2 regions of the Streptomyces sp. NPDC058812 genome follow, and region 1 is predicted to be linked to the other one. Evidence: riboswitches for the same ligand, from Rfam matches in the RefSeq annotation. Region 1 holds a riboswitch; the other holds the start of a gene.
What was found. Region 1 has a riboswitch for cobalamin ahead of ACFW48_RS22170 (energy-coupling factor ABC transporter permease). Riboswitches for the same ligand answer to the same signal wherever they lie in the genome.

Region 1 (4,622 bases):
GCCCGAAGTAGTAGGCCAGCACACCCGCGCCGATCGCGGCCTGCACGGCGAACAGCGCCGACTCGATCTCCCCGGACGGCGGCTCGTACAGCGGCGAGAACCACGGCTCGTAATCCGGCTCGATCTCCGTGATCGCCGTCTCCGCCTCGGCGTCGGCACCGGCGAACGGCTCCTCCTTGTGGTCGCCGAGCCCCAGCACCAGCGGTAGCACCGCGAGCGCGGCCACGGCGAGCAGCAGCAGGGCGTTGATCTTCGCGTTGCGGCTCATCGGGCCACCGCCTGCCTCTCCGTCCGGGTCCCCGTCAACAGCACGCCCAGTCGGGTGAGTTCGCCCTTGCTGGACTGCACCAGCAGCCGCATCACGATGACCGTGAGCAGGCCCTCGCTCACCGCGAGCGGGATCTGCGTGACGGCGAAGATGGACCCGAACTTGCCGAGCGCGCCCAGGAACCCGCTGCTCGGGTCCGGGAACGCCAGCGCCAGCTGCACACTGGTGACGCAGTAGGTCGACAGGTCGGCGACGAACGCCCCGAAGAAGACCGTGACCATCAGCGGCACGTCGTAGCGGCGCAGCAGCCGGTAGACGCCGTACCCGGCCCAGGGGCCCACGATCGCCATCGAGAAGACGTTGGCGCCGAGCGTGGTCAGCCCGCCGTGCGCCAGCAGCAGCGCCTGGAAGAGCAGGGTGATGGTGCCCAGCACCGCCATGATCGGCGGACGGAAGAGAATGGCACCCAGACCGGTTCCGGTCGGGTGCGAGCAACTGCCGGTGACGGACGGCAGTTTCAGGGCCGACAGAACGAACGTGAAGGCTCCGGAGGCGCCGAGGAGCAAGGTGCTCTCCGGGTGCTCCCTGACCTCACGGGTGAGTGACCGTACTCCGTGGACGACGAACGGCGCGGACGCGACACCCCAGGCGATCGCGTGCGCCGGTGGCAGAAAGCCCTCGGCTATGTGCATGGCTCAGCAGACCCTCTCCAGCACCTCGTGGATGGACGACGCGCCTTGGCCGGTCTCCTGGCTTACGGGTACCACCGCCCGCGCTCCGCCTTCCCGGATCGCTACGATCCAGTGGCTGCCCGCGAGGGCCGGAGCCGGACTTCCCGATTCACAGTGGCGAGGGCCGCACCGGCATCACACCGGATTTCCCGTTCACCAAGGCGTGGCGACAGTAGTGCTCCCACCGGGGTGGTGACAAGCGGGCCTCCGGGCCGGCCGGTCCGGCGAACAGGCCTCGGTGCTGCGGAAACAGCCGCCGGCACCGCGCCTTCGTCCGCCGTCAGCCGGGCCGGTCCCGTTCGGTCCGCCGGACCACCATGTCGCGTGCCCGTGTGGTCAGCGCGGTCGCGGCGGCGGTGAGGAACACGAAGCTGTAGGCGATCTGCAGAACGGTCACGACCCGGGCGGCCTGGCCCCGCGGTGTGATGTCCCCGTAGCCGACGGTGGCGAGCGTGACCACGGTGAAGTACAGCGCGTCGACGCGGGTGCGCAGGCCGGTGAACTCGCCCGGCTGCTTGGCGAGGGCGTAGTACGTGGCCGAGAAGACGTGTACGGACAGGATGATCAGCAGGGGGATGACCACACCGGGCCGGGTCTCCGGGCGGTCGACGAGGACATGACGGATCTGGCGGAGCAGCATCGCGGCCACGAAGGTCAGCACCAGGGCGAACAGCAGCCAGCTCAGTACGGGACGCCGCGGGCCCAGGTGGTCGAGGGGGAGGAGGAAGTAGGCCGCGACCGTGCCCGCCGCGATGCCGGCCCGCGCGAGCCAGGGCCGGGCCGTGCGCCAGGCGGCACGCGGTCGGGCGCCGCCCGTCCCCGTGGTGGTGGCCCGGCGCTCCGTCACCGTGCCGTCTCCGGCGCCGCTTCCGGCGGTTCCGCTTCCGCTCCCGGTTCTGATCGGCGTACCAGTTGGGTGACGGCGAAGGCGACCACCGACGCGGTGACGATCAGCGGCATCTGGTCGTACGCGTCCCCGCCCACCAGCAGCACCGCCAGCACCGCGCTGGCCAGCGGCAGCCCGGTCACCGCGGCCGCCGCGGCGGAGACGCCGAGGGCGAGGGCCGGGGTCGCGCCGAAGCCGGGCAGGCCGGAGCAGGCCATGGCCGTCGCCGTGCCCAGTAGTACGGCCGGGAAGATCGGGCCGCCGCGCAGACTGCCCAGCGCGATGCCCCAGGCCAGCCCCTTGCAGGCGACGAGCGCGACCAGCGCGCCCACGGACCAGGCGTGCGGGTGCGCGGCGAGCTGGGCGAGGGTCGCCTGACCGGACAGCGCCGCCTCCGCCGGGGAACGGCCGGTGATCAGGGCGTACGCGGCGAGGCAGACGCCGACCGCCGTGGCGCAGGCGACGGTGCGCAGGGCCGTGCGGTGCCGCGTCCAGGAGACGGTCCGGTGGCCCAGCTCGCGGGCCAGCGTGATCAGCACCGCGATCAGCGCCGCCGTCGGGACGCCCCACAGGAAGTCGCCCGCGTCCGGGTTGGCGCCCGGCGGCACGTCGTGCAGGGCCAGCGCGCCGATCTTCAGGCCGGTCCACTGACCGAACCCCGTGAAGACCAGGGCGCCCGCCGCGCTGGCCAGCAGACAGGGCAGCAGCAGGGCGACCAGCTGGGCGCCACCGAGCCCCGCCCCCTCGATGAGCAGGACGGCCGCGGCCACCGGCCCACCGAGGATGGTGGAGATCGCGGCGGTGGAGCCGGCCGTGGCCAGGATCGCGCTCGCCCTCGGGTCCCCCGCGGCCCCCGCCCGCCGCACCGCCAGCAGGGCGAGCCCGCTGCCGACGGCCATCAGCGGTGCCTCGGGGCCCAGCACCACGCCGAGCGGCAGCGTGGCGAGCGCCGCCAGGACGGCGCCCGGCAGCGCGCGGGGGCCGACGGGCGCGCCGCCCAGCCCGTTCACCGGCAGATGGCCGCCGCCGCCCGGCATCCGGGTCACGATCGGCGCCAGGACCAGCCCGGCGAGCACCAGCGCGGGCAGCGGCCACCACCAGGGCGGGGCGTCGTACCCGGCGGCCTCGGGCAGCGACGTCCACACCCAGTGCTGGAACTGGTGCTGGAGACCGACGAAGAAGAAGCAGGCCAGCGCGATGGGAACGCCCAGCAGTACGCACAGCAGCAGCAGCCGCGGATAGCCAGGGCTGAGCAGGGTGCGCCGCAGTGACTGCTCGGCCCGGGCCGGCACCGCGTTCGCCGGCCCGGGCTGAGTCGTCACGGGCCCTCCTGGTCCGACGGTCCGTCGCGCGCGTTCGCATGTGCGCTTCAGTAAACGCGAGGCGGGGGAGGGCCGCACGCGCACGCTTCCGTTCCGGGGACCGGGCAGCGCGGCACGCGGTCGAACCCGGTTCACCCGTGCGGCGGACCCGTCTGGCCGCGGGGGTCGGGTGGCCGCAGGCTCGGAGTGACCTGTCGGCGCCCCGGGGCGCCGGTGGGGGCAGGCCCGTACGGGGGACAACGGAAAGGACTCCGCTCATGAGCCAGCACGCCGCACCTTCTCCCGGCAGGCCGACGCACGGCGCCGGGGCCCCGCGGCCGGCGGACCGCACCAGCGGCTGGGTGACCGGCGGCGTCGTCTTCGCGGGCGTACTGATGTTGCTGAACGGCGCTCTCGCCGTCCTGCAGGGCATCGCGGCCATCGCCGAGGACGACGTCTACGCCCGCGTCGGCAGCTACGTCTACGAGTTCAGCCTCACCGGCTGGGGCATCATCCACGTCATCCTGGGCGCGGTCGTGCTCGTCACCGGCTTCGGCCTGCTCAAGGGCATGGCCTGGGCGCGCTTCGCGGGCATCTTCCTGGCCTCGCTGAGCCTGGTCGCCCAGTTCCTCTTCCTGCCGTACGCACCCGTCTGGGCCGTGATCATGATGGCGATCGACGTGTTCGTGATCTGGGCGCTGGCCAGCCGGCAGGACCAGGCTGCCTGAACCCTCGCGGCCGGGTGCCCGCTCCCCGGCGTGTGCGGGCTCAGCGGCGGTGCAGGCCTCGCGCCAGTGCCGCCGCCGCGCCGGCGGCGGCCAGTCCCGTGCCCGCGAGGGCCAGGGCCTTGGCCCGGCGCCCCGGGGCCACCGGCCGGGCGCCCGGCGCCGTGCCGTACGCGCTGCCGGGGACGTCCGTGTCGCCCGCGGCGCCGGGGAGCGCCGAGGCCAGCAGCTCCGCCAGGTGCACGCCCTCGTGGCCGCCGCTGTCGAACTCGTGGATCTGCGTCCGGCAGCTGAAGCCGTCGGCGAGCACGACGGTCGCCTCGTCCTCCTCCCGCAGCCGCGGCAGCAGCACCCGCTCCGCGCAGGCCTCGCTGACGTCCAGGTGGCCGCGCTCGAAGCCGAAGTTGCCGGCCAGCCCGCAGCAGCCGGAGTCCAGCCGCTCGGCGTCCACCCCGGCCCGGCGCAGCAGTTCCCGGTCGGCCTCCCAGCCCATGATCGCGTGCTGGTGGCAGTGCACCTGGGCCAGCGCCCGCGCGGACCGGTCGGGCACCCGCGGTGGCTCGTAGCCGGGGGAGTGCTCGGTGAGCAGTTCCGACAGCGTCACCGTCTGCTCGCCCAGCCGGCGCACGTCCTGGTCCCCGGGGAACATCTCCCCCGCGTCCGCCCGGAACACGGCCGTGCAGCTCGGCTCCAGCGCCACCACCAGGCCGC
Region 2 (4,622 bases), on a different contig from region 1:
GGGCACACTCGGCTGCATGGACTTCGTGACCCGGCAGGCGGCGACGGACGAGTACGACGCCCTTGGTGAGATCGCCGCGCAGGCCCAGGGGGTGTCGTTTGGATCAGGCCGACTCCAGGCAACGGTGCCTTGCAGCGGAGCCGAGCGGGGTCTGGTGCGTGCAGCTGCAAGGCGGAGGAGGGCGACAGGGCGGAGCCCTGGCAACCGACGACAACGCCGCAGATGTGCGTGCCAGACCCCGCGACCCCGGCAGGATCCAAACGACACCCCCTAGCTGCGCGACGGCCTCCTCGACTTCGGGGAGAGCGACGCGTACCTCGGCGAGCTGATGAACGTCGCCAAGCGTGCGGCGGCCGCCGAGGTGCTGGTCGCCGCGGCGGACGGCCGGGTGCTCGGCGGCGTGACCTTCGTGCCGTCCGGCGGCCCCATGGCCGACATCGCCCGGCCCGGCGAGGCCGAGATACGGATGCTCGCCGTCGCCCGCGAGGCACGCGGACGCGGGGTGGGCGAGGCCCTCGTGCGGACCTGCGTCGACCGGTCCCGCGCCGTCGAGGGCTGCGCGCGCGTCGTACTGTCCACCCAGCGCGCCATGCGCACCGCCCACCGCCTCTACGAACGGATGGGCTTCACCCGCACGCCCGACCGCGACTGGAACCCGCTGCCGGAGCTCGACGACATCACGCTCCTCACCTACGAACTGACGCTCTGACACCAGCGCCACCCCTCGACGACCCCTCCGCGACACAACATCTGGGGGTGCTCGCCGAACCCGGCACAAGATGTATGCTCGTGCTCGCTGTCGCCGCAGGGGAATCCGGTGCGAATCCGGAACTGTCCCGCAACGGTGTACTTGTGTGTATCCGCGCGTCTCCGCACGTGTGCACACGCATGTCCAGTCCGAGGACCTGCCGACAGTGCGCCCGTACCGTCCCGGTCCGGGTGCCTGACGTCCGGGCCTCGTGGAGTGGGCCGGTGGACGCGACGCCGCGTGCGCTCGTGAGCTGCCCCTGCCCTCCTCCCCCAGGCCCCGTGCCGAGCGAGGGAGTGCCCCACGTGACCATCGCGCCAGCCGACCCGGTTTCAGCGACCCCGGCGACGACTTCAGCGACCCCGGTGACCGAGGAGCCCGACGGCCCCGGCGCCGCGTTGCTGCGGACCCTGACCGAGCTGACCGCCGACCTCCCCGACGCCGACCCGGGCCGGGTCGCCGCCGCCGCACTGCGCGGCCGGTCCGCCCGTGCGGACGAGTCCGAGCTGCGGGAGCTGGCCACGGAGGCGGCGGCCGGGCTCATCTCGGAGGACCCGGTCTACTCCAGGCTGGCCGCCCGACTGCTGACCATCGGCATCCGTGCCGAGGCCGCCTCGCAGGGCGTCACCTCGTTCACCGGGTCGGTCGCCACCGGACACCGCGAGGGCCTGATCGCCGACCGCACCGCCGAGTTCGTCCGGCTGCACGCGGACCGCCTGGACGCGCTGGTCGACCCGGCCGCCGACGACCGCTTCGGCTACTTCGGCCTGCGTACCGTGTACAGCCGCTACCTGCTCCGGCACCCGATCACCCGCAAGGTCGTCGAGACGCCCCAGTACTTCATGCTGCGGGTGGCCGCCGGACTCGCCGAGGACGACACCACGCGCTCGCTCGACGAGGTGGCCGCGCTGTACGGGCTGATGAGCCGCCTCGACTACCTGCCCTCCTCCCCCACCCTGTTCAACTCCGGCACCCGGCACGCCCAGATGTCGTCCTGCTACCTCCTGGACTCCCCCAAGGACGAGCTGGACTCCATCTACGACCGCTACCACCAGGTCGCCAACCTCTCCAAGCACGCCGGCGGCATCGGCATCGCCTACTCCCGCGTCCGCGCCCGGGGTTCGCTGATCCGCGGCACCAACGGGCACTCCAACGGCATCGTCCCGTTCCTGAAGACGCTGGACGCCTCGGTCGCCGCCGTGAACCAGGGCGGCCGGCGCAAGGGCGCGGCGGCGGTCTACCTGGAGACCTGGCACGCGGACATCGAGGAGTTCCTGGAGCTGCGGGACAACACCGGTGAGGACGCCCGCCGCACGCACAACCTGAACCTTGCCCACTGGGTGCCGGACGAGTTCATGCGCCGGGTGGACGCCGACGGACAGTGGTCGCTGTTCTCGCCCGCCGACGTGCCCGAGCTGGTCGACCTGTGGGGCGAGGAGTTCGACGCGGCGTACCGCAGGGCCGAGGCCGCGGGGCTGGCCCGCAAGACCCTCCCCGCCCGTGAGCTGTACGGCCGCATGATGCGCACCCTCGCGCAGACCGGCAACGGCTGGATGACCTTCAAGGACACCGCCAACCGCACCGCCAACCAGACCGCCGAGCCCGGCCACGTCGTCCACTCCTCCAACCTCTGCACGGAGATCCTGGAGGTCACGGACGACGGGGAGACGGCGGTCTGCAACCTGGGCTCGGTCAACCTGGGCGCCTTCGTGGACCCGGCTTCCCGGGGCATCGACTGGGAGCGCCTGGACGCCACCGTCCGCACCGCCGTCACCTTCCTCGACCGGGTCGTCGACATCAACTTCTACCCGACCGGGCAGGCGGGCCGCTCCAACGCCCGCTGGCGCCCGGTCGGCCTCGGCGCGATGGGCCTCCAGGACGTCTTCTTCCAGCTGCGCCTGCCCTTCGACTCGCCCGAGGCGAAGGTCCTCTCCACCCGCATCGCCGAGCGGATCATGCTCGCCGCGTACGAGACCTCCGCCGACCTGGCGGAGCGCAACGGCCCGCTGCCTGCCTGGGTGAAGACCCGTACCGCCCGGGGCGTGCTGCACCCCGACCACTACGGCGTCGAGCCCGCCTGGCCGGCGCGTTGGGCGGCGCTGCGCGAGCGCATGGCCACGACCGGCCTGCGCAACTCCCTGCTCCTCGCCATCGCGCCGACCGCCACCATCGCCTCCATCGCGGGCGTCTACGAGTGCATCGAGCCGCAGGTGTCCAACCTCTTCAAGCGCGAGACGCTCTCCGGTGAGTTCCTCCAGGTCAACTCGTACCTCGTGAACGACCTCAAGCGGCTCGGCGTCTGGGACGCCCGTACCCGCGAGGCGCTGCGCGAGGCGGGCGGCTCGGTGCAGGGCTTCACCTGGATCCCCGAGGACGTCCGCGCGCTGTACCGCACCGCCTGGGAGATCCCGCAGCGCGGCCTGATCGACATGGCCGCCGCCCGCACCCCGTACCTCGACCAGGCCCAGTCGCTGAACCTGTTCCTGGAGACGCCGACCATCGGGAAGCTCTCCTCGATGTACGCGTACGCCTGGAAGCAGGGCCTGAAGACCACGTACTACCTGCGCTCCCGCCCGGCGACCCGCATCGCCCGCGCCGCCGCCCGGGCCACCGTCCCCGTGCAGGCCGCCCCGGATCCCGAAGCGGTCGCCTGCTCCCTGGAAAACCCCGAGTCCTGCGAGGCCTGCCAGTAATGACCACCGAGACCACCACCAAGAACCTGCTCGACCCGGGCTTCGAGCTGACCCTGCGCCCCATGCGCTACCCGGACTTCTACGAGCGCTACCGGGACGCCATCAAGAACACCTGGCACGTGGAGGAGGTCGACCTCCACTCGGACGTCGCCGACCTCGCGAAGCTCAGCCCCATGGAGCAGCACCTGATCGGCCGGCTGGTGGCCTTCTTCGCCACCGGTGACTCGATCGTGGCGAACAACCTGGTGCTGACGCTCTACAAGCACATCAACTCGCCCGAGGCGCGGCTCTACCTGTCCCGCCAGCTCTTCGAGGAGGCCGTCCACGTCCAGTTCTATCTGACGCTGCTGGACACCTACCTGCCCGACCCGGACGACCGCGCCGCCGCCTTCGCGGCCGTGGAGAACATCCCCTCCATCCGCGAGAAGGCCGGGTTCTGCTTCAAATGGATGGACTCGGTCGAGTCGATCGACCGCCTGGAGACCAAGGCCGACCGCCGCCGCTTCCTGCTCAACCTCATCTGCTTCGCCGCGTGCATCGAGGGCCTGTTCTTCTACGGCGCCTTCGCCTACGTCTACTGGTTCCGCAGCCGGGGCCTGCTGCACGGCCTGGCCACCGGCACCAACTGGGTGTTCCGGGACGAGACGATGCACATGTCCTTCGCCTTCGACGTCGTCGACACCGTGCGCAAGGAGGAGCCGGAGCTGTTCGACGACGCGCTCCGGCAGGAGGTCACCGACATGCTGCGGGAGGCCGTCGAGGCCGAGCTGCAGTTCGCGCGCGACCTGTGCGGTGACGGCCTCCCGGGGATGAACACCGACTCGATGCGGCAGTACCTGGAGTGCGTCGCCGATCAGCGCCTGACGCGTCTCGGCTTCGCCCCGGTGTACGGCTCCGAGAACCCCTTCTCCTTCATGGAGCTGCAGGGCGTTCAGGAGCTGACCAACTTCTTCGAGCGGCGTCCCTCGGCGTACCAGGTGGCGGTGGAGGGCACCGTCGACCTGTCCGAGGACTTCTGAGTCTCCTTCCCCGCACCCTCGTCCTCCCGGGCCTCCCGGGCCTCCCTGAGCTGACGGTCGATGCGCCTGTCGCGCACGATGCCGATCACCGAGGGGAGGACCATGAGGACCAGGAGTCCGAAGGTCACGAGCATTCCGATCAGGGCTTCCATCTGGTTTCCG

Region 2: another riboswitch for cobalamin. It lies ahead of ACFW48_RS20670 (ribonucleoside-diphosphate reductase subunit alpha); the one in region 1 lies ahead of ACFW48_RS22170 (energy-coupling factor ABC transporter permease).

Annotation. Positions count from the first base shown of each region.
Region 1 is NZ_JBHYOB010000010.1:145,327-149,948, forward strand. Features, by position in the region: gene ACFW48_RS22165 (energy-coupling factor ABC transporter substrate-binding protein) at 1-268, opposite strand, end outside; gene ACFW48_RS22170 (energy-coupling factor ABC transporter permease) at 265-960, opposite strand; cobalamin riboswitch at 990-1,175, opposite strand; gene ACFW48_RS22175 (potassium channel family protein) at 1,280-1,753, opposite strand; gene ACFW48_RS22180 (chloride channel protein) at 1,843-3,207, opposite strand; gene ACFW48_RS22185 (hypothetical protein) at 3,465-3,914, shown strand; gene ACFW48_RS22190 (FAD-binding and (Fe-S)-binding domain-containing protein) at 3,955-4,622, opposite strand, start outside.
Region 2 is NZ_JBHYOB010000009.1:207,151-211,772, reverse strand. Features, by position in the region: partial or broken gene ACFW48_RS20675 (GNAT family N-acetyltransferase) at 275-709, shown strand; cobalamin riboswitch at 767-928, shown strand; gene ACFW48_RS20670 (ribonucleoside-diphosphate reductase subunit alpha) at 1,054-3,441, shown strand; gene ACFW48_RS20665 (ribonucleotide-diphosphate reductase subunit beta) at 3,441-4,460, shown strand; gene ACFW48_RS20660 (hypothetical protein) at 4,373-4,622, opposite strand, start outside.